Regions from separate parts of the Cedecea davisae genome, predicted to be linked through region 3. Evidence: predicted binding sites of a transcription regulator. Region 3 holds the regulator's gene; each other region holds the start of a gene.
The links. The regulator Fur, encoded in region 3, represses iron uptake genes when iron is present. The targets are predictions, from matches to a motif close to ATAATAATGAGAACNACTATCAA.
Positions count from the first base shown of each region.

Region 1 (5,035 bases), 2.0 Mb from region 3:
CGGGTTGTAGCTGGTCGAGCGGAAGGCTTTTTCATCCGCAGTTTCGTTCAGGTAACGATAACCGACGGTGACTTCATGAGACATATCCCAGAAGCGGAACAGCTGTGAATAAGAAGGTTCGAAAGCCCAGGTGGTGTAATGGCGCGGGAAGGAGCCCATCTGGAACAGGCCTTTGTTACCCACCTTTTGCGCGATATCGCTGCCGCGATAGCTGTCGGTGAAGTAGGTCAGGACTTCGAGCTGCTTGTCATCTTCGCTGTGCTTATATTTGAAGGACATATCCTTGCGGCGGCCTTCAAACTGATCCCACGCGCGGGTGGACTGGAACGGATTAGCCGCATATTGCGCGCTGGTCAGGCCGCCCGGCATGCCTGCTTTAGCATCGTAATAGTGGAAGTTAGCCTGGAGTTCATCGCGTTCGGTGAAGGCGTACTTCGTCTTCAGCATAAAGTCGTCGATGTCGGTATTGTCGTTGCTGTCGCGGTAGCCCTGGCCGTGCAGGCCGGAGTACAGCAGCTCGGCACCCAGACCGTTATCGGACGTGCCGCCGACGGAGGCGCTGGTCAGCGTTTTCAGGCCGCCGTGGCTTGCGCCCTGGGTCTGAGCGCTAACGGTGCCGCCAAAATCTTTTGGAATGTCGCGGGTGACGAAGTTAATCACGCCGCCGACGTTTTGCGGCCCGTAACGCACCGCACCGCCGCCGCGAACCACGTCAACGGACTGAATATTGCCGATGCCCAGCGGAGCCATAGAAAGCTGAGGCTGGCCGTAAGGGGCGACTGCCAACGGCACGCCGTCCATCAAAATGGTGGAGCGTGGAGACAGGCGCGAAGTCAGGCCGCGCACGCCAACGTTGAGGGAAATATCGCTGCCGCCGGTGCCGTTGCTGTCGCGAACCTGAACGCCAGGAATGCCCTTCAGCGCATCGGCGACGGTTTCGGAACCCTGCTCGCGCAGCTGCTGCTCGGTTACGATCGAGCGGGCACCCGGGTGGTTAAGCAGTACGGTGCTGTTGTCCGGGTTATCCAGCCAGTTACCGACGACGGTAATGTCATCAGCCGGTTTCTCGGTTTTGGTTTTATCAGTTTGAGTTTGTTCTGCGGCAAGCGTCGGTAACGCAAAGGCTATCGCACTGGCCAAGAGAGAGACACGAAAGAGGGGGCGCATCATCATTCCTTTACAACGTGGGTTTGCTGTTATGTTATTTTTTTGGAAATGACAATCTTAATGATAATTATTTTCAAGTAAATAGTTTTGTTGCGGAATAATTCGGGATAAGGCGAAAAGTAAGCAAAGAAAGCCGAGTCTTTATTTCAGACCCGGCTCGGGTTGGATTAAGGCGTTACCCAGAACACGCCGCAGTAGTCCAGGGCGGTGAACTGTTTATGCACCTGTTCGATGTCGGCCTGCGGGTCGATATCTTTAAACAAATCCGGGTGCAGGAATTTGGCGATGGTTTCCACGGCGATATAGTTCAGCGGTGAGTCGTAGAACTGGTGGTAAATCGCCATAACACGCTTCTCTTTTACCGCCGTAAGCACGTTGATTCCGGTGCGGTTCATCAGCGCTTTGAGCTTCTGCTCTGCAACTGCTTTATCGGCAACGTAGCCCAGCGGCACGGCCTGAGGCGAACGGTTGCCGCGGTTCCAGTCGGCACCGGTCATCAGGTAGAAGTCCGGATTGCTGGTGATAACCTGCTCGGTGTTCACCTGGCCGCTCATTTCAGGGAACAACTTGCTGCCGATGTTATTCCCGCCGGCGGTATCAATAAACTGCCCATAGCTACCTTTGCCGAAGGTCTGGCAGCATTCGTCGCCGCGAATGCCTGCCGCACGTTCAATAAACACGCTCGGGCGCTGCTCCGGCTTCAGAGTGGCAACGCGCTCGCGCACCAGGTTCATGCGCTGCTGGTAATACTGAATAAAAGCATCGGCGTTTTTCTGCTCATCAAACACTTTACCCAGCAGTTCGATGCTTGGCAGGGTATTGGTCAGCGGCTGCTGGCGGAAATCGATAATCAGTACCGGAATACCTACCTTTTCCAGTTGGCCCAGCACGCCGCTGTTCTTAAGTTTTGGCAGGACGCCAATATCAAAAATGATTAAATCCGGCTGCAGGCTCACCGCTTTTTCTACGCTGAAGTCGGTGTAGTAGGGGTTTTCAAACATGGTGATTTTGCTGACCTGCGGGAATTTTCTCGCGTAGGCCTCCGCCAGATCCGGCGCTTTGGTTTTTAGCGAGTTATCCCAGGCGATAACGTCCTGGAGAGGATCTTTCGGGTGGATGATATTCAACGCCAGCAGGGCGCGGGCATCGGCCAGCATCACGCGTTTTGCCGGGCCTGGCAGGGTAACTTCGCGCCCGGCGACGTCGGTAACTACAATCGGTGCAGCCTGGGCCGCGCAGCTCAGTAATGCAACGGCGGCAAGCAGCCAGCGAGCTTTGGCGGTAAACACTGTGAACATGGATGACCTTCAGAACGGGGAACATTTCGAAAGGGAATGATAATCGATCTCATACCGTTTGGAACGGGGCTGCGGGAATTTTTCTGAGCGCCAGGATGCGGCCGCGTGTGGAACCTCAGGATTTAGTGCTGGTGATTAACGGACTCAGTGAGCAATAAAGCGCCGTCCTCCAGACCGGAGCTTTATCTATTCACACGCGCTTTGTTTACTGGCTATCAGTACAGCGTAGCCAGTTTGCGCCTCACGCTGGCGGGCGATATATCGCCATTGTTGTTGTACTGAAAGTCAATCTCGCCCAGGAGTTGATCATAGGTAATACCGTTGGTGCTGGAGAAACTCAAAATCGGCAAAGGGATTGTTGATTTTTTTAGCAGCAACGAACTGACCCGGCGAAATTCTAGTTTTTTTAATCGATAGGATCTTTTCCCATCAGCACTGTGTATCGCTCCTTCCGGGGATTTGACGTTGATTGAATCATGTAAGGCTGGGGGTGTGCCGGGAATAAGCTCGTAGTGAGACACAACATTGATCACGCAAGCCTTATTTTGGCTATCTCTCTCCTGGGAGAGTAAAGTTTTTCTCAAATGATCGATTGTTTCATTCACCAGACTTATTCTTTTATCCACCATCGCCATTTTTTTCAGAGAAAGAACTTTCTTGAGATTTTTCTTACCATCAAGAGTGATGAATATTGGGGTTTTTTCTACGCTGCTAATGTTTTTTGTGTTGTGAAAAACATTATCTAATGCCATTTTTTTATTATTGGTTTGTTGGGTGTCAACCAGAGTCAGACCATCCTTGCTGTAGACTTTACCTAATGCCTTATTTTCCTCCAGTAAGGGTAATGGCTGGCACAGATGCATTCCATTCTCTGTCTCGTACATGGCAACGGGCATGATTTTCCATTCAGCAAACAAATTGGCATTCTGAGAGAGTGTTGTGATCTTTACGTTGCTCTTCTTAGCCGAGAATTCATTCTCTTTACCCACTACTGATTTTGATGTTTTACTCTTTATATTTAATAACTCTAAAGCGAGTCGGGCACCAACGGCGGTACGCGGCATAACCATATACGTGCTGGCATTGGCCATTCCACCTGCCTGTAGTCTGAGTTCACTTTTCGCTTCTATTTTAATAACAAATTCTTTTTCCTTTATTTTTTCAGCCTCAGATTTATTAATAATTATATTCTTAATCTCTGATTTTTTTTGCGGGTTGGAAAATTGCGTGGCAAACTTATAGAAGTTATCTTCCGACAGATCAAATGAAAAATCATTTCCAGAAATACATTTCGCCGCCATTATAGCATTGGCCTCGAAAGGCATTATCGTCATGAAATCTAGACCGGTTGCACTAAGCATAGTTTTTTCTAAGCCCTGCCCACCCCCTGCCAGACCAGTGACAGCAGACTTACGCCTGTTGCTAAATGATAACTTAATATTACCCATGTCTGTTTTTGAAATCGTCAAGTTATGGCTGTTTGATAGCTCACCGACCACACCAGCAAACCACCCGGGAGCGAAAGGTATGCCGCCGGAGGATATACCGAAAAATGCAGCGATTCTGTCAGTTCTGGTCAGATGAATCGCCTCTTTGGGCTTTATTTGTTTTGCCAGATGAAGTAACGACTCTGACGTTTCCGTCCTGGATTCAATACCCAGAGCGTTATCAACCGCTCTGGATAAAGGGTGATTCGGTGACCCTAATATATTGATATTGCGGTCGTATAATTCACCTTTACGAGTGACTTTGCTTCCTTGCAGCCCGGAGGCCGCCCTGATTTTTGCCGAGACGGTAGCGCAAATGCCGCTTACGCCCGGATCAATAGCTTTTGCTGCATGGATCAGGGTTCGTTTCTTTAGACCTTCCGCAGAACAGGACCTGGAACGCTTTATATGAGTTCTAAAATTATCGACGATTGAAGAAAAGAGAGGGATCGTCGTGCTGCTGAAGTTGGCTTTGCGGTCTGAAGTAAACGGGAGACCGGCGTGGTACTTTTCATGTGGGTCATTGCCCAAACGTGATGAGAAATTCTGTGGCGGTTTATGGCTTATTCTACTTACTGAAAGCCTCCTGTTTGATATGTGTTTGGGGTTAATGAAAAATACTCTTCCCTTTTTCCCATTGCTGGTGTTTATTTGCAGGAAGCCCATGGATTTTTTTATACTTATTACGCTAAATCCGAACGGAAGAGGGATTTTTATTTCATATTGCATAAAAGAGTAGTCCTTTATGCTGTTTTCTTTCTTAATAGACTTCAGGTAAAGCTTTCCATTTTTGCAAAAATAAGAAGAGGAAGTGTTTTCGTCAGTTTTAAATGCCAGTTCATCAATTTTATTGTTTTTTCTATGTTCTGAAAAGTTGAGGTTAACAAATTGTTCGCTGGTGTTAATGTTGGTTTCAGGGGCGGATATTTCAATGGAATAGCTTTTTTCAGTTTTTTTGTCAACGCCGATTAATAGCCCATCATCATTTATATAAAGCTCTTTAAAACGTATGTCACACTTGTCATTTATAAGCTGTGCTGTTTTGTATTTATAACCAGAAGTGTTTTTTACGACTAAGCCTTT
Region 1 is NZ_CP172054.1:1,509,533-1,514,567, forward strand. It holds gene ACG1VR_RS07555 (TonB-dependent siderophore receptor) at 1-1,167, opposite strand, end outside; gene ACG1VR_RS07560 (ABC transporter substrate-binding protein) at 1,335-2,465, opposite strand; gene ACG1VR_RS07565 (hypothetical protein) at 2,681-5,035, opposite strand, start outside.
Region 1: a site for Fur is predicted at 1,222-1,244, ahead of ACG1VR_RS07555 (TonB-dependent siderophore receptor). Genes of this name have one in related genera too.

Region 2 (5,035 bases), 620 kb from region 3:
GTTTGCCGGTGACATGCAAGACGATCTGCCGGCGCGTTTTGACACCGCCGCCAGCCGCGCCCACACCCAGCAATTTCACCACTGGCAGGTACTAAGCGCGCAGATGGGCGAAAACGCACAGTATGGCCTGGTGGCCGGTGCCGACGTCGTTGCAGACAGCAATACGCTGATTTATTACTGGCCGAAGAACAAGCCGGAAGCCCAATTCCAGCTGATGAACATCCTGTCGCTGATGCCGGTTGGCACTGACGTCTTCGTGGTCGGTGAAAACCGCAGCGGCGTTCGCAGCGCCGAACAGATACTGGCCGATATCTGCCCGCTGAGCAAAATCGACAGCGCCCGCCGCTGTGGCCTCTACCATGGCCGCCTCGAGAAACAGCCTGAGTTCGATGAAAACAGCTGGTGGGGCGAGTACCCGCACGGCGAGATGACGGTAAAAACCTTACCGGGCGTGTTCAGCCGTGACGGTCTGGACACCGGCAGCAAACTGCTGCTTTCAACCCTCACCCCGCACACCAAGGGCAAAGTGCTGGACGTGGGCTGCGGTGCGGGCGTACTGGCGATTACTCTTGCCAGCCACTCACCGAAAGTCCGCCTGACCCTGTGTGACGTCAGCGCACCGGCTGTAGAAGCCAGCCGCGCCACGCTTGCCGCTAACGGCATCGAAGGCGAGGTCATTGCCAGCAACGTCTACTCCGGGATCAACGGCCGTTTCGACATGATTATCTCTAACCCGCCGTTTCACGACGGGATGCAAACCAGCCTTGACGCAGCTCACCAGCTGATTCGCGGTGCTGCCCGCCATCTGAACATGGGCGGCGAGCTGCGCATCGTTGCTAACGCCTTCCTCGCGTACCCTAACGTGCTGGATGAAGTGTTTGGTAGTCATGAAGTTATCGCCCAAACCGGGCGTTTTAAAGTCTACCGTGCGGTTCTGTCGCGAGCGGCTAAAAAGCGCTAACCCGCCTTTGGTGCCGCTTTTTCCAGCAGTCAGGGGAGCGGCACCAAATTAACTGTTGACGAAGTTCAGAAAACATCTAGAATGCGCCTCCGTGGTTGTGATACTTCGGTATTACAGGTATGCGAAGGTGGCGGAATTGGTAGACGCGCTAGCTTCAGGTGTTAGTGTTCTTACGGACGTGAGGGTTCAAGTCCCTCTCTTCGCACCAACAACCACGCAAGATATCGTTCGCACTGCGCGAAGGTGGCGGAATTGGTAGACGCGCTAGCTTCAGGTGTTAGTGTTCTTACGGACGTGAGGGTTCAAGTCCCTCTCTTCGCACCAATGCGAAGACGATATCAAAACTCTCAGGCGCAAGCCTGAAACCTGTGCGAAGGTGGCGGAATTGGTAGACGCGCTAGCTTCAGGTGTTAGTGTCCTTACGGACGTGAGGGTTCAAGTCCCTCTCTTCGCACCACTTCTTAAATGAAGTTCCCCCGGTAAAACCCCATTTTTTATCCCGATTTCTCCAGATTCATCACGATAAGCAGCAGTCCGCTGGCAAATGCCACGCACGACGGCAGCAAAACAAAATGCCGCAATTTCTTGTGATACAGCATCAGTGCCGTCGCCAGCAGCCCCGCGACAACCAGCACCCGCCACTCGCTGAAAGAAAGATCCAGCCAGGCGAGCAGCGCCACCGCCATACCCGCCACCATTACGCTCCAGCCACCTTCGAGTCGTCGTTGCAGCATTTCAGCATCCCAATCATGATAATGATAACCAATATCATATGATAAAAATTCTCAACTGTCAGCGAGAAAACGTATCAGGGCTATCGCTGAAATAGCCGGAGTTTACCCGGCATTTAATGACAGATTTTCAGTAAGGTGATAGATTGAGCGCCGGCGTTAATACGCCATATAAAAATTCCAATAGTTACCAAAAAAGCAAACTACCCGCTTTTTTTTAGACAACACACACAACACCAGACGTTCTTACCCAAGACATAACCATCCCTATGACAGCCCAGACCTGGCGAGCACTACTCAAAGCAAAGCATCTGCTTTCATTACGTTTATTTTTGCTACTCAATGCCATATCAGCAGCCTTCTCGATGTTATTTCCGGTGAACCCGGTAATGCGCGTAACGCCGCCGGTGGTGATTATCCTGCTGCTTAGCGTGACGCTGCTCGGCTGGCAGTTGCTGAATAAAAAGCTGCTGATTAACCTGAATATGGTCTCGTTGCTAATTGGCCTGCTCTGGGCGTTGCATATATTCATTAAAAACAACGCTCTCGGCGATGTTGATGCCTCATTCCTGGTGATAAGCCTGATGTCGGTGCTGTTTATCGGCGCTATTTCCTTTATCAACAACATCGTCGCCTTTCTGCTGCATAGCCTGCCGGTCGCGCTGACGGTGCTGTGGCTGGACAGCGTCGATCACTGGCTGCGGGTGCTTTACTCCATCGCCCTACCGGCTATCGGCATTACCATTCAGCATATTATTCAAAAGCGTAACGACCGCTTCACGCAGCGTCTGATGAATAAGCTGGTGGAAGAAAAAGAGACGCTCAACGGCCTCAGTATGCTCGACCCGTTAACCGGCCTGTACAACCGCCGTGGTTTCCAGAACCGGCTGGAACACCTTCGGGCTTCCGGCCCCGGCAACCATTATGTGTTGCTGCTGGATATCGACTACTTCAAGTCCTACAACGATCATTACGGCCACGCGATGGGCGATCAGGCTTTGATCCGCGTTTCGGCCGCTATTCGCGATGCGGTACGTTCGAGGGACATCGTTACCCGCTACGGCGGCGAAGAATTTATGGTGATGTTGACCCATATTGACGGCGAGCGGGCGCTCCAGGCCGCGGAGAGGATCCGCCAGCGCGTTAACGATCTCGATATTCCCCACATGTTCAATAACGAAGTCGCCACCAACGTGACCGTGAGCATTGGCCTTGCGCCACTGCCGGACGAGGATATCGAAAACGCCCTGAGCCTGGCGGACAAAGCGCTCTATCAGGCCAAAAACCAGGGACGCAACAGTATTCTCACCAGCCAAATGGCAAGCGTGAGTTAACCGCTTTCCTCAGAGATTGCGGGGTTGCATCCCGGCGGCTTATTGTTCATATTTCAAACAATAACAATATGCCGCCAGCGGCAATACACCGTATCTCTGAGGAATAACAATGAATAAAATTTTGCCTGCGGCTATCGTTCTTCCCGCTCTTCTGCTCACCGCCTGCTCCACCAGCAGCCCCGGCAAACTCCAGGTAAAAGGCCAGCCGCTCACCAGCGATCCGGCTTACGTTTTACAACATCTCATCCCCATGCTGCCCATCACCAGCGGCTGCCGGGAAAAGCCCAAATCCGTTAGCGTAGCGCTGGTCAGTAAATCTGATGATATTCGTACCAACGCTGCCGGAACCGCGCTTATCTCGGGCTCAGCCAGGGAAGCGTGGAATTTTGATGCCTGCGGCCGCGCGATTCCGATGTATGTCACCTACTCTTTCTTCCCTGACGGCAAAACGGCATACAAGTTCGCCGCGAAATAATCTGAGCCTGAACCCGGCGATTGAAGCAACAGCAGCGAAATCATCTTGCCAATGATTTGCCCCATGGTTAGGATTGCTAATCATTATCATTTAGATTGGCTTCTGACGAGAACATGGCGCTTCAATCCCTTCAGCTTAGCGATGACGGCGGGTGTTTTATTCTCCCGTGGCCTCCGGCGCCCCCACCGCTGGCGGAAGCTTTGCGCGACTATTTCGCCACCCATCGTTCTTACTTCAACGACATCGTTAAGCTAAATGAACCTGCTCCGGCCAGTGCCATGCCGCTGAGCCGATGGCGTCAACCGGCGATACTGGCTTCTCTGATAGCAGCCTATGGCGACCATATCTACCGCAATCAGCCGCATCAATCGCGTGAACATAAGCCGCTGAAATCGCTCTGGGCGCAGTGGTATATTGGCCTGCTGGTGCCGCCGCTGATGATGGCGCTCCTGGCCCAGCGCAAAGCGCTCAGCCTGGCCCCGGAACGGATATACGTCGATTTCCATGAAACGGGCCGCGCCGCAAGTTTCTGGATAAACGCTGAAGAAGATGTGCAGCTAAGCTCCCTTGCTCCGCGCCAGCGCGTGGAAAAACTAATCGCCGATGTTTTAATCCCGGTTGTGGATGCGCTGGAAGCCAGCGGCGATATCAACGGTAAGCTTATCTGGAGTAACACAGGCTATCTGGTGAACTGGTTCTTAGGAGAACTCAAGCCGCTCCTCAAGGATGAAACTCACGCCCTGCTGGTTAACGCCTGCTTTTTTGAAAAACAGCTCTCCTGCGGCCTGGATAACCCGTTATACCGCACGGTAATCCCGCGCGAAGGGGTTCTGGTTCGCCGCACCTGTTGCCAGCGCTACAAGCTGCCCGATGTACAAAGCTGCGGCGACTGTACCTTAAAATAGAAAACGGCGGGTTTCCCCGCCGTTTTGACTCTGTTTTATCGATTAAGCCAGCTGTTGGTTTCCTTCCTCGCTCGCTCTTTGTGCTTCTTCTTTTTCCTGCTCCAGCAGCTGCTTCTCATACACTTTGAAGAACGGGAAGTAGATGATGGACGACACGCAGGCCAGCAGAATAACCAGAATCGCAGCGCGGAAGTCCCAGCCCAGCGCCCAGGCTGCGCCAATTGGAGCCGGTGCAGTCCACGGCACGACGGAAATCACGCGGCCAATCAGGTCAAGCTTCATCGCTCCCCACGCCAGCACGGCGTTAACCATCGGCGCCAGCAGGAACGGAATGAAGAACACCGGGTTCATCACGATAGGCGTCCCGAAGATAACCGGTTCGTTAATGTTAAAGCAGGTCGGAACAATGCTCAGACGGCCGATAGAACGCAGGTGGGCCGATTTGCTGCGCAGGTAGCAAATAACCAGCCCCATCGTCGCGCCGGAACCGCCAACTACGATAAAGAAGGTCCAGAAGGCCTCCATGAAAATGTGCGGCAGCGGCGCACCGGCGGCCAGCGCGCCCTGGTTCAGGCCGAGGTTGGTCAGCCAGAACATTTGCAGCATGCCGGAAACGATAGCCGCTCCGT
Region 2 is NZ_CP172054.1:4,164,942-4,169,976, forward strand. It holds gene rsmC (16S rRNA (guanine(1207)-N(2))-methyltransferase RsmC) at 1-961, shown strand, start outside; tRNA gene ACG1VR_RS19845 (tRNA-Leu) at 1,083-1,169, shown strand; tRNA gene ACG1VR_RS19850 (tRNA-Leu) at 1,199-1,285, shown strand; tRNA gene ACG1VR_RS19855 (tRNA-Leu) at 1,332-1,418, shown strand; gene ACG1VR_RS19860 (DUF1435 domain-containing protein) at 1,456-1,695, opposite strand; gene ACG1VR_RS19865 (GGDEF domain-containing protein) at 1,962-3,026, shown strand; gene ACG1VR_RS19870 (hypothetical protein) at 3,136-3,501, shown strand; gene fhuF (siderophore-iron reductase FhuF) at 3,615-4,406, shown strand; gene ACG1VR_RS19880 (PTS sugar transporter subunit IIC) at 4,449-5,035, opposite strand, start outside.
Region 2: a site for Fur is predicted at 3,575-3,597, ahead of fhuF (siderophore-iron reductase FhuF). Genes of this name have one in related genera too.

Region 3 (5,035 bases):
TGAAATGGCTGAAGATAGCGCCAGCGGCCACCCGAACGAAATCGCTTTCTCTTCCAAAAATAAAGGCTACAGCGAAGATTATTCCGGCGATAAGAGCGGGATCAGTCTCTATAAGGCCGCGGCTAAATTTAAATATGGCCCGGTTTGGGCGCGTGCGGGTTACATCCAGCCAACCGGCCAGACCCTGCTGGCTCCGCACTGGAGCTTTATGCCGGGTACCTATCAGGGTGCTGAAGCCGGTGCTGCCTTTGACTATGGCGATGCGGGCGCGCTGAGCTTCTCCTACATGTGGACCAACGAGTACAAGGCTCCATGGCACCTGGAAACGGATAAGTTCTATCAGAACGACAAAAAGACCAAAGTCGACTATCTGCACTCCATCGGCGCGAAGTATGACTTCAAAAATGACTTGATTCTGGAAGGGGCATTCGGCCAGGCCCAGGGCTTCGTTGACCAGTATTTTGCTAAAGCCAGCTACAAATTTGATGTTGCAGGCAGCCCTCTGAGCACCAGCTACCAGTTCTACGGCACCCGCGATAAAGCCAGCAATAATACCATCAACGATATTTACGACGGCACCGCATGGCTGCAGGCACTGACCTTCGGCTATAAAGTAGGCCAGGTTGACCTGCGTCTCGAAGGAACCATGGTTAAGGCAGAAGGCCAGCAGGGGTACTTCCTGCAGCGTATGACCCCAACCTACGCTTCCTCCAACGGCCGTCTCGACGTGTGGTGGGATAACCGCTCTGACTTCAACGCCAACGGCGAAAAAGCGGTATTCTTCGGCGCAATGTACGACCTGAGCAACTGGAACCTGCCGGGTTGGGCAGTGGGTGGCTCCTATGTCTATGCATGGGATGCGAAACCATCTACCTGGGCGCTTGATGCTGCCGGTAACCGTCAGGATCTTGCGGCCAACAAAATCAAAGAGTCTTCTTACAGTCTGGACGCGATGTACACCGTGCAGGAAGGTCGTGCTAAAGGTACGCTGTTCAAACTGCACTTTACCCAGTACGACAACCACTCAGACATCCCAAGCTGGGGCGGTGGTTACGGCAACATGTTCCAGGATGAGCGTGACGTGAAATTCATCGTTATCGCACCATTCACCATCTTCTGATGTGAAACCGGGCGCGAAAGCGCCCGATTTTGATAAGGATAGAATATGAAAAAGATTCTGCTGGTTACCGCCGTAGCCTTTAGCCTGTCCGCCTGCGTTCAGCCTGCGGCTCCGAAGGAAGACTCACGCCTGAAGCAGGCCTATAGCGCCTGTATCAATACTGCGGAAGGTAACCCGGATAAAATTGAAGCCTGCCAGAGCGTGCTGAACGTGCTGCGCCAGGAAAAACAGCACCAGGCCTTTGCCGAGAAGGAAACGGTTAACGTGCTGGACTACCAGAAATGTATCCAGGCCAGAAAAAGCGGCAATGACGAAGCGGCAAAAGTACGCTGCGACAAAATTTGGCAGGAAATTCGCGCCAACAACGGCTAAGGCTTTACTTTCTTTAGTCGATAAAAAAACCGGTGAAGCGATTCACCGGTTTTTGTTTTTTTGAGCGCCGCCGTCAGAGTAGGGCGGCGTTCGCTAAAGCGCTTTACTTCTCTTTAGGCGCGTGAGCGTTTTCGTCTTCGCGGCAGTCGCCTTCAGCGCAGTGCCCGTACAGATACAGGCTATGGTTGGTCAGGCGAATACCGTGACGAGCGGCAATTTCACGCTGGCGCAGCTCGATGGAGTCATCGCTGAATTCAATCACTTTACCGCAGTCGAGGCAGATAAGGTGATCGTGGTGATGCTGCTGGGTCAGTTCAAAAACGGACTTGCCGCCTTCAAAATTATGACGGGTCACGATCCCGGCATCGTCAAACTGGTTCAGCACGCGGTAGACCGTCGCCAGGCCAATCTCTTCGCCCATATCGATCAGTCGTTTATATAAGTCTTCCGCGCTGACGTGATGATTTACCGGCTCTTGCAGCACTTCAAGGATTTTTAATCGCGGAAGCGTGACTTTCAAGCCGGCCTTCTTTAATGCGGTATTGTTGTCAGTCATGCGGAAATTGTCCTGTTGCTTAACGATTCGCTCAAACTGCAGTGAGCGTTAAGAGTAATGCGTCTCATTATAGAACTGCTGCTTCTAAATGGGAACCGCAAGTATGGTGCAAAATAAGGCTGAAAAATCGTGGCGGCGTCGCCATTTACAGTAATTATCAGCCAAGCTATCAGGAAGACATTGTACAGGGATGTACGAGAAAGTTACAAACTTGTAGCAATTATTTTCATTGCTGCAATCTATCAAGATGGCGCAAATTCATCATTTGCGCCATTGAAATCAGGCGTTAATGATATCGGCCAGATTCAGCTCTTCAGAAACCTGCTTAACCCACTTTTCAACGCGTTCTGCGGTCAGTTCTGGCTGGCGGTCTTCGTCAATCGCCAGGCCAACAAAGTGGTCGTCATCCGCGAGGCCTTTGGAGGCTTCGAAGTGGTAGCCTGCGGTTGGCCAGTGGCCAACAATCGCCGCGCCGCGCGGTTCAATGATGTCGCGGATGGTGCCGAGCGCGTCGCAGAAGTATTCTGCATAATCTTCCTGGTCGCCGCAGCCGAACAGCGCAACCAGCTTGCCGTTGAAATCGACTTCTTCGAGGGTTGGGAAGAAATCATCCCAATCGCACTGGGCTTCGCCGTAGTACCAGGTTGGAATGCCGAGCAACAGAATGTCGAAACCTTCGAGATCTTCTTTGCTGCTTTTAGCAATGTCACGCACCTCAGCAACTTCTTTACCGAGCTGTTTTTGAATCATTTTCGCGATATTTTCGGTGTTACCGGTGTCGCTGCCGAAAAAAATGCCTACGATTGCCATGAGTAAAATAACCTCTTGAAACTAAATAGTATGCTGGCCGTTAAATGCCCACGTATAGGGCAATCATAGCAGAACAGAATCGCCAGCGGAAACAGCTATCACGCCCTGGTGCACAGTCTGCAACATGGTTTCGCTCACCGTTTTATGATTTCAGATTTCTCGAAGCGCGTATAAAGCGCTTAAGCCAGCTTTTTGAGCTGCTCGAGCAACATCTCTTCGATAAGCTCACTACGGCTAATATTACGCGCGTCGGCAAGCTGGTTGAGGGCGTCGACCGCATCGTTGTTCAGTTTTAGCTCTACCCGCTTCAAACCACGCACTTTATCGCGCTTTAGCTGGTTGCGTTTATTGATACGCAGCTGCTCATCGCGCGAGAGCGGATTGGTTTTAGGCCGCCCGGGGCGACGCTCGTCCGCGAACAGATCTAATGTAGTACGGTCCGTTTGTTCTTTTGCCATGATTAGGATACTGACAGGGAATTCTGGCTGCAGGGGCAGGGTGCCGGTGCAATTAAGCGCGCCATCATACATCAGCGCGCCATTCGCGCCAACGCGTTAGCGACTTCTGCGTCCCGGTCGTTCTGTTTTTAATCAGTTTTTCGCATCAGCGTCGATAAATCGGTGAATTGCGCGCAAAACCGCATCCGGTTTCTCGGCGTGGACCCAGTGTCCGGCTCCGGCAATCACATGGGCGCGGGCCAGAGGGAACTGCCTTAACAGCTCTTCCCGATGACTTTCGTCAACATAAGGCGAGTCGCCGCCGCGAATAAACAGCGCCGGTTTCTGCCAGGCAGGTATCGGCTGCCAGCCGACAATATGCTCATATTGTTGCCAGAGCACCGGAACGTTGAATTTCCACTCGCCGTCGGCAAAGGATTTCAGCAGGAACTGAATAACGCCCTCTTCGGCAATGTGCTCACGCATTATTTGAGCGGCCTGCTGGCGCGTTTTCACGCCTGCTTCGGTTACCGCGCGGATCCCGGCGAAAATCTCGTCGTGACGACGAACGTGGTAATTGACAGGTGCGATGTCGATCATCACCAGCTTATCAATGCGCTGGGGGGCAATCGCGCTTAAGGCCATCACCACTTTGCCGCCCATCGAGTGGCCGATGAAAGTTGCTTTTTCTATGTTGTAAGCGTCGAGCGTGTCGATGACGTCCTGCGCCATTGCGGCATAGCTCATGTCATCGTTGCGCGGTGAAAGTCCGTGGTTGCGCAGATCTATCTGCAAAAGGGTGTGATCCTTGCCCAAATCCCGCGCCAGTATGCCAAGGTTGTCGAGGCTGCCGAACAGGCCGTGGATCAGCACGATAGGGGAATTGCTATTCGATTGTTGCGCAGTTTGCAGGCGAGCATTTAATTTCATGGCAAAGTTCTTTATTTTGGGGCGTTTGGTTAGGGTATTATGTTGGCATTCCTGCGGGCGTGCGGCAAATATTCAGTTTACTCTGACTTTAAGCCGCCCCTCCTGTTCGCTGTTGGGATTTGCCCCTATAATCCCAACGACTTGTATTCAGAAAAGATATCGTACTGGATTAAGATGAAAACAATCGAAGTTGATGACGAGCTTTATCGCTACATTGCCAGCCAAACCAAGCATATTGGCGAAAGCGCGTCCGACATTTTACGGCGTATGCTCAAATTTAGCGCCGGACAAACTCCAGCAGCTACCCCTACACCTGCCACCGCGGAGCGCCCGGCGCCCGTTGTCGAGGAGAAACCGGCTAATACCGCCCGCAATCGCGTTCGCGCGGTGCGTGAGCTGCTGCTCTCCGACGAATACGCCGCCCAGAATAAGGCCGTTAACCGCTTTATGATGGTGCTCTCCACGCTTTATCAACTGGATGCAAAAACCTTCGGCGAAGCTACTGAATCGCTGCATGGCCGCACCCGGGTTTACTTTGCCGGTAACGAGCAAACGCTGCTGGCAAGCGGCAATCAAACCAAGCCGAAACATGTTCCGGGCACCCCGTACTGGGTGATAACCAACACGAATACGGATCGTAAACGCAGCATGGTTGAACACATCATGCAGTCAATGCAGTTCCCCGCGGAGCTGATTGAAAAGGTTTGCGGCACTATTTAAAAACCTGGCGTCAGTAAGGAAAAGCCAATGGCTAACCACGACCGTGCGGGTCAACCTGCACAACAGAGCGATTTGATTAACGTAGCCCAG
Region 3 is NZ_CP172054.1:3,540,457-3,545,491, reverse strand. It holds gene chiP (chitoporin) at 1-1,120, shown strand, start outside; gene chiQ (ChiQ/YbfN family lipoprotein) at 1,166-1,492, shown strand; gene fur (ferric iron uptake transcriptional regulator) at 1,596-2,048, opposite strand; gene fldA (flavodoxin FldA) at 2,328-2,858, opposite strand; gene ybfE (LexA regulated protein) at 3,038-3,316, opposite strand; gene ybfF (esterase) at 3,449-4,225, opposite strand; gene seqA (replication initiation negative regulator SeqA) at 4,400-4,945, shown strand; gene pgm (phosphoglucomutase (alpha-D-glucose-1,6-bisphosphate-dependent)) at 4,973-5,035, shown strand, end outside.

Region 4 (5,035 bases), 1.9 Mb from region 3:
CTCGATGCCGCCGAACTCCAGTACGTCGAGGCCTTTGAGGGCTTCATAAACCTGGTCCAGCACGCCGGTTTTTTTAACGCTGCCGCCGCCGTAAGTAATCAGTACGCGCGCCCCGGCAGGGATCTGGTCGCGCAGCTCTGCGAGGGAGCCTTTGCCAAACAGGATGCGGGTAGGAGTATGAAGATTAAAATTATTCATGAGGTGTTTCCCGTTGGTTAGATGAGTGACATTGCTAAATCTGATGGCAGCCATTGTGGTCTTCAGGAGAGTCTCTCTCAATGCATATTCCTGCCTTTGTCTTGCCTATTTCTCCATATGGCTGGAGAAACGGCGAAATTCATCGCACACTGTATCCCGGATGAAAAGCGCCGTGGAGAGCCTGGACATGAACCGCAAAGCCGTCTGCTTACAGCTGACAGAAAAAATTAATGAGCTGATTTTAAAAGAAAAGAGTGAAAACTTTTTTGATGGCGTACGCCTGATGTACGGCAGTAAGCCCATGGTGCGCACTCCGGTAATGTACGACCCGGGCATTGTTTTTCTCTTTTCTGGTCATAAAACGGGTTATCTCAATGACCGCGTTTTCCGCTACGACGCCAACGAATATCTGCTGCTGACGGTGCCTTTACCCTTTGAATGCGAAACTTTTGCCACGCCGGAAGTGCCGCTGGCGGGAATGCGTATAAAGGTTGATATCCAGCAGCTCCAGGATTTGCTGATGGATATTGGCGAAGACGATTTGTTTCATCCTCAGTCCTGTTCGGACGGGATCAACTCCGCCGTGCTTTCGGAAGAGATTCTCTGTGCCGCCGAGCGACTGCTGGACGTTCTTGAACGCCCGCTTGATGCGCGAGTTCTGGGTAAACAGATTATCCGCGAAATTCTTTACCATGTTTTGACAGGGCCAAGCGGCGGTGCGCTTCTGGCTCTGGTAAGCCGCCAGACGCACTTTAGCCTGATAAGCCGCGTGCTGCGCCGCATTGAAAACCAGTACACCGAGAACCTGTCGGTGGACCAGCTTGCCGCGGAGGCGAACATGAGCGTCTCGGCGTTTCACCATAATTTTAAGTCCGTCACCAGCACCTCGCCGCTGCAATACCTGAAGAGCTACCGGCTGCATAAGGCCCGGATGCTGATGCTGCATGACGGCATGAAAGCAAGCGCGGCGGCTATTCGAGTGGGCTACGAGAGTGCTTCTCAGTTTAGTCGGGAATTTAAGCGCTATTTTGGCGTCACGCCGGGAGAGGATATGGCGCGGATGCGGGTGAGTTAAGAATGAGAGGCGGAGCGAATAAAAGGGCCTTATCCGCTCTGGTTAACCGGGTTATGCGGCGCTAACTTTTTTTTTCAGCACCACAAACAGGGTGCCGACGAGGCCGAAAATCAGCAGGGCGACCGGCAGGATCATCAGGAAGGTCATTACCTGGTCTTCATGGCGCTTCACGAACGGGATCATGCTCAGGGCGTAGCCCAGGCTAATTACCACGCCCACCCACAGCAGGCCGCTCAGCCAGTTGAAGAACTGGAAACGACGGTTGCTGAGGCCGGAAATGCCCGCCATGGTTGGCAGCAGGGTGCGTACAAATGCCAGGAAGCGGCCAACCAGCAATGCCAGCAGGCCGTGGCGGTCAAACATTTGTGTCGCGCGCTGGTGGTATTGCGTCGGGAGCTGATGCAGCCAGCCTTTTACGGTTCGGGTATTGCCGAGCCAGCGGCCCTGCAAGTAGCTCAGCCAGCAGCCCAGGCTTGCGGCAACGGTCAGAATAACCAGCGTCGGAACAAATCCCATTACCCCTTTCGCTATCAGCGCACCCGCGAGCAGCAACAGGCTATCTCCCGGTAAAAACGAGGCGGGAAGCAGTCCATTTTCCAGAAACAGCGTTGCGAACATAACGCAATAAACAACACCAATAACGTGGGGGTCGGCCAGCGCGGCAAAATCGTGATGCCAGAGCGCCTCGACAATATTTTGTATAACAGCCATGGGTATTCCTGTGGAACCGCTTATTGAGCTTGCCTGAGTATTGCACCCGCAACTTAGGCTCACCTTAATTTCTACACATTGTACCGCTAAAATGCCTGCGACACCTTGATCCCAGGCTCAACAAAACGCCGATGATGGCAAAAAAATGCTCCACGTTGGCCGCAGGGCGGAAAAATCAGGCTATACGCTGGAAACCTGCCGCCAGATCGGCAATCAAGTCGTCCACGTTTTCGAGCCCAATATGGAGGCGAACCAGGGTGCCGCTGAAGTCTACTCCGCCTGCGGGGCGGATCTCCGCCAGCTCATCGGGCTGATTAGCGAGAATAAGCGATTCATAGCCGCCCCAGGAATAGGCCATGCTGAAATAGTCGAAGTGATTGAGATACTGTTCATACTCAGCGTCGCTCAGCCGTTTTTTCAGCACAAACGAAAACAGGCCGCTGCTGCCCGTAAAGTCTCGTTTCCAGTATTCATGTCCTTTACTGCCCGGAAGCGCCGGGTGGTTCACTCTTTCTACCTGAGGATGCTGCGCCAGCCATTCGGCGACTTTCAGGCTGCCTTCATGGTGCTGGCGCAGGCGAACGCCCAACGTGCGTATTCCCCGGCTGGTCATATAGGCGGTATCTGCATCCACCATTTGCCCCATCAGATAGGCGTTTTCGCGAAGCTGGTCCCAACATCGGGCGTTTGACACGGCGGTGCCGACCATCGCATCGGAGTGGCCGATTAAATATTTCGTGCCCGCCTGAATAGAGATATCGATACCAAAGTCGAGGGCTTTGAACAGCACGCCTGCGGCCCAGGTGTTGTCGATCATAATAATGGCTTCGGGCGCAACACGTCTGACGGCCTGGACAATCGCCGGGATATCGTAGACTTCCATGGTGATAGAGCCGGGGGACTCAAGAAACACGATTTTGGTGTTGGGCTGAACGAGGCTCGCAATAGCCGGGCCAATTTCCGGATCAAACCAGGTGGTTGAGACGCCGAGCTTAGAGAGGATTTTGCTACAGAAATCCTGGGTGGGTTCATACGCCGTGCCGGTGACCAGAATGTGATCGCCCTGTTCAACAAAGGCCAGAATGGTGTTGGCGACGGCGGCGGCTCCGCACGGGAACAGCGCGCATCCGGCACCTCCCTCAAGTTCGCACATCGCTTCCTGTAGAGAAAAATGGGTCAACGTACCCCGGCGGCCATAAAACAGCTCGCCTTTCGCGCGGTTGGCGGTGGCCTGTTTTTTGGCCTCAACGCTCTCAAAGACCAGAGAAGAAGCGCGTTGAATAACGCTGTTAACCGAACCCTGGGTAAATTTCTTGCTGCGCCCGGCGTTCACCAGCGCCGTTTCGATGTGCTTTTTCGCCATTTTTTATACCCCGTTTAACCATCTGGATGTCTGGACGTAAATTAACACAGAATGGGCAAAGGGCATCATGGCGTTTTTTCAGGTTGGCTAAAAAAGTCATCATTTCGCCAACCGGCCGCTTTTCCTGCGTAAGCTCAAGGAATGACTCAACAAATTCGGGCACTCTGCAAATACTAATGAGAACGACTATCAATTCGATAGTTTTTTGATATATTAGTCTCAGTTTTGACATTTATTTCTCGCTGGAGCGTAAGACGTGACGAGTAACCTGATGCAGACGGATCTGTCCGTTTGGGGCATGTACAACCATGCTGACATCGTAGTTAAGATAGTGATGATTGGCCTGATTCTGGCCTCCGTTGTCACCTGGGCAATCTTCTTTAGCAAAAGCGTGGAGCTGATTACCCAAAAACGTCGCCTCAAGCGCGAACAACAGCAGCTGGCTAACGTCCGCTCTCTTAACGAAGCGAGTAGCGCGGCGGAAGCTTTCGACAGCAAAAGCCTCAGCACTCTGTTAATCAATGAAGCGCAGAATGAGCTGGAACTCTCCGCCGGCGTTGAAGATAACGAAGGCATTAAAGATCGTACCGGCTTCCGTCTTGAACGCCGCGTTGCGGCCGTCGGGCGCCATATGGGGCGCGGGAACGGCTTCCTGGCGACCATCGGTGCGATTTCCCCGTTTGTCGGCCTGTTCGGCACCGTTTGGGGCATCATGAACAGCTTTATCGGTATTGCCCAGTCACAAACTACCAACCTGGCTGTTGTTGCGCCGGGGATCGCAGAAGCGCTTTTGGCAACGGCAGTTGGCCTGGTAGCCGCTATTCCGGCGGTTGTTATCTATAACATCTTCGCCCGTATGATAGGCAGCTACAAAGCTACGCTAAGCGACGTTGCGGCGCAGGTTCTGCTGCTGCAAAGCCGTGACCTCGATCTGGACGGCAACGCACAGCCTCGTCCGGTGCGTAACGCCCAGCAACTGCGTGTAGGTTAATGCCCCATGGCAATGCGTCTAAACGAAAATCTCGACGACAATGGTGAAATGCACGAAATTAACGTCACGCCGTTTATCGACGTAATGTTAGTTCTGCTGATCATCTTTATGGTGGCAGCGCCGCTGGCAACGGTGGATGTGAAGGTTAACCTTCCGGCTTCAAGCAGCCAGCCGCAGCCGCGCCCGGAAAAACCGGTTTACCTGTCGGTTAAGGCAGACCATTCGATGTTTATCGGTAACGATCAGGTAAGCAAAGAGTCGATGGTTAACGCGCTGATAGCCGCAACGGAAGGCAAGAAAGACACCACTATTTTCTTCCGTGCGGATAAAACCGTGGACTACGAAACGCTGATGGACGTAATGGATACGCTGCACCAGGCGGGGTATCTGAAGATTGGTCTGGTAGGCCAGGAAGTCACGAAGGCGAAGTAACAGTAGCGTCCCTCTCCCTGCCGGGGAGAGGGTTTTAATCTACAGCGTCGAGCTTTTCCACGTCTTCTCAGCTAAACCCCGGGTAATAGAAAGCGTCTCGGTTTCCTGCTCTTTCAGGCGCTGGTAATGGCCCTCCAGCCGCTTCAGGATCTGTTCTTTAAGCCTGGGTTGGCCGCTAAGAATCTCTTCCAGCACCGCGCCGTACACCTCTTCTTTAACCCGCCACGGGTAAATCTCACGACGATTCATCCATTTAAGGTCAACC
Region 4 is NZ_CP172054.1:515,353-520,387, forward strand. It holds gene yqhD (alcohol dehydrogenase) at 1-198, opposite strand, end outside; gene ACG1VR_RS02935 (AraC family transcriptional regulator) at 386-1,273, shown strand; gene yghB (DedA family general envelope maintenance protein YghB) at 1,325-1,984, opposite strand; gene metC (cystathionine beta-lyase) at 2,160-3,347, opposite strand; gene exbB (tol-pal system-associated acyl-CoA thioesterase) at 3,604-4,338, shown strand; gene exbD (TonB system transport protein ExbD) at 4,345-4,770, shown strand; gene ACG1VR_RS02960 (cytoplasmic protein) at 4,810-5,035, opposite strand, start outside.
Region 4: a site for Fur is predicted at 3,518-3,540, ahead of exbB (tol-pal system-associated acyl-CoA thioesterase). Genes of this name have one in related genera too.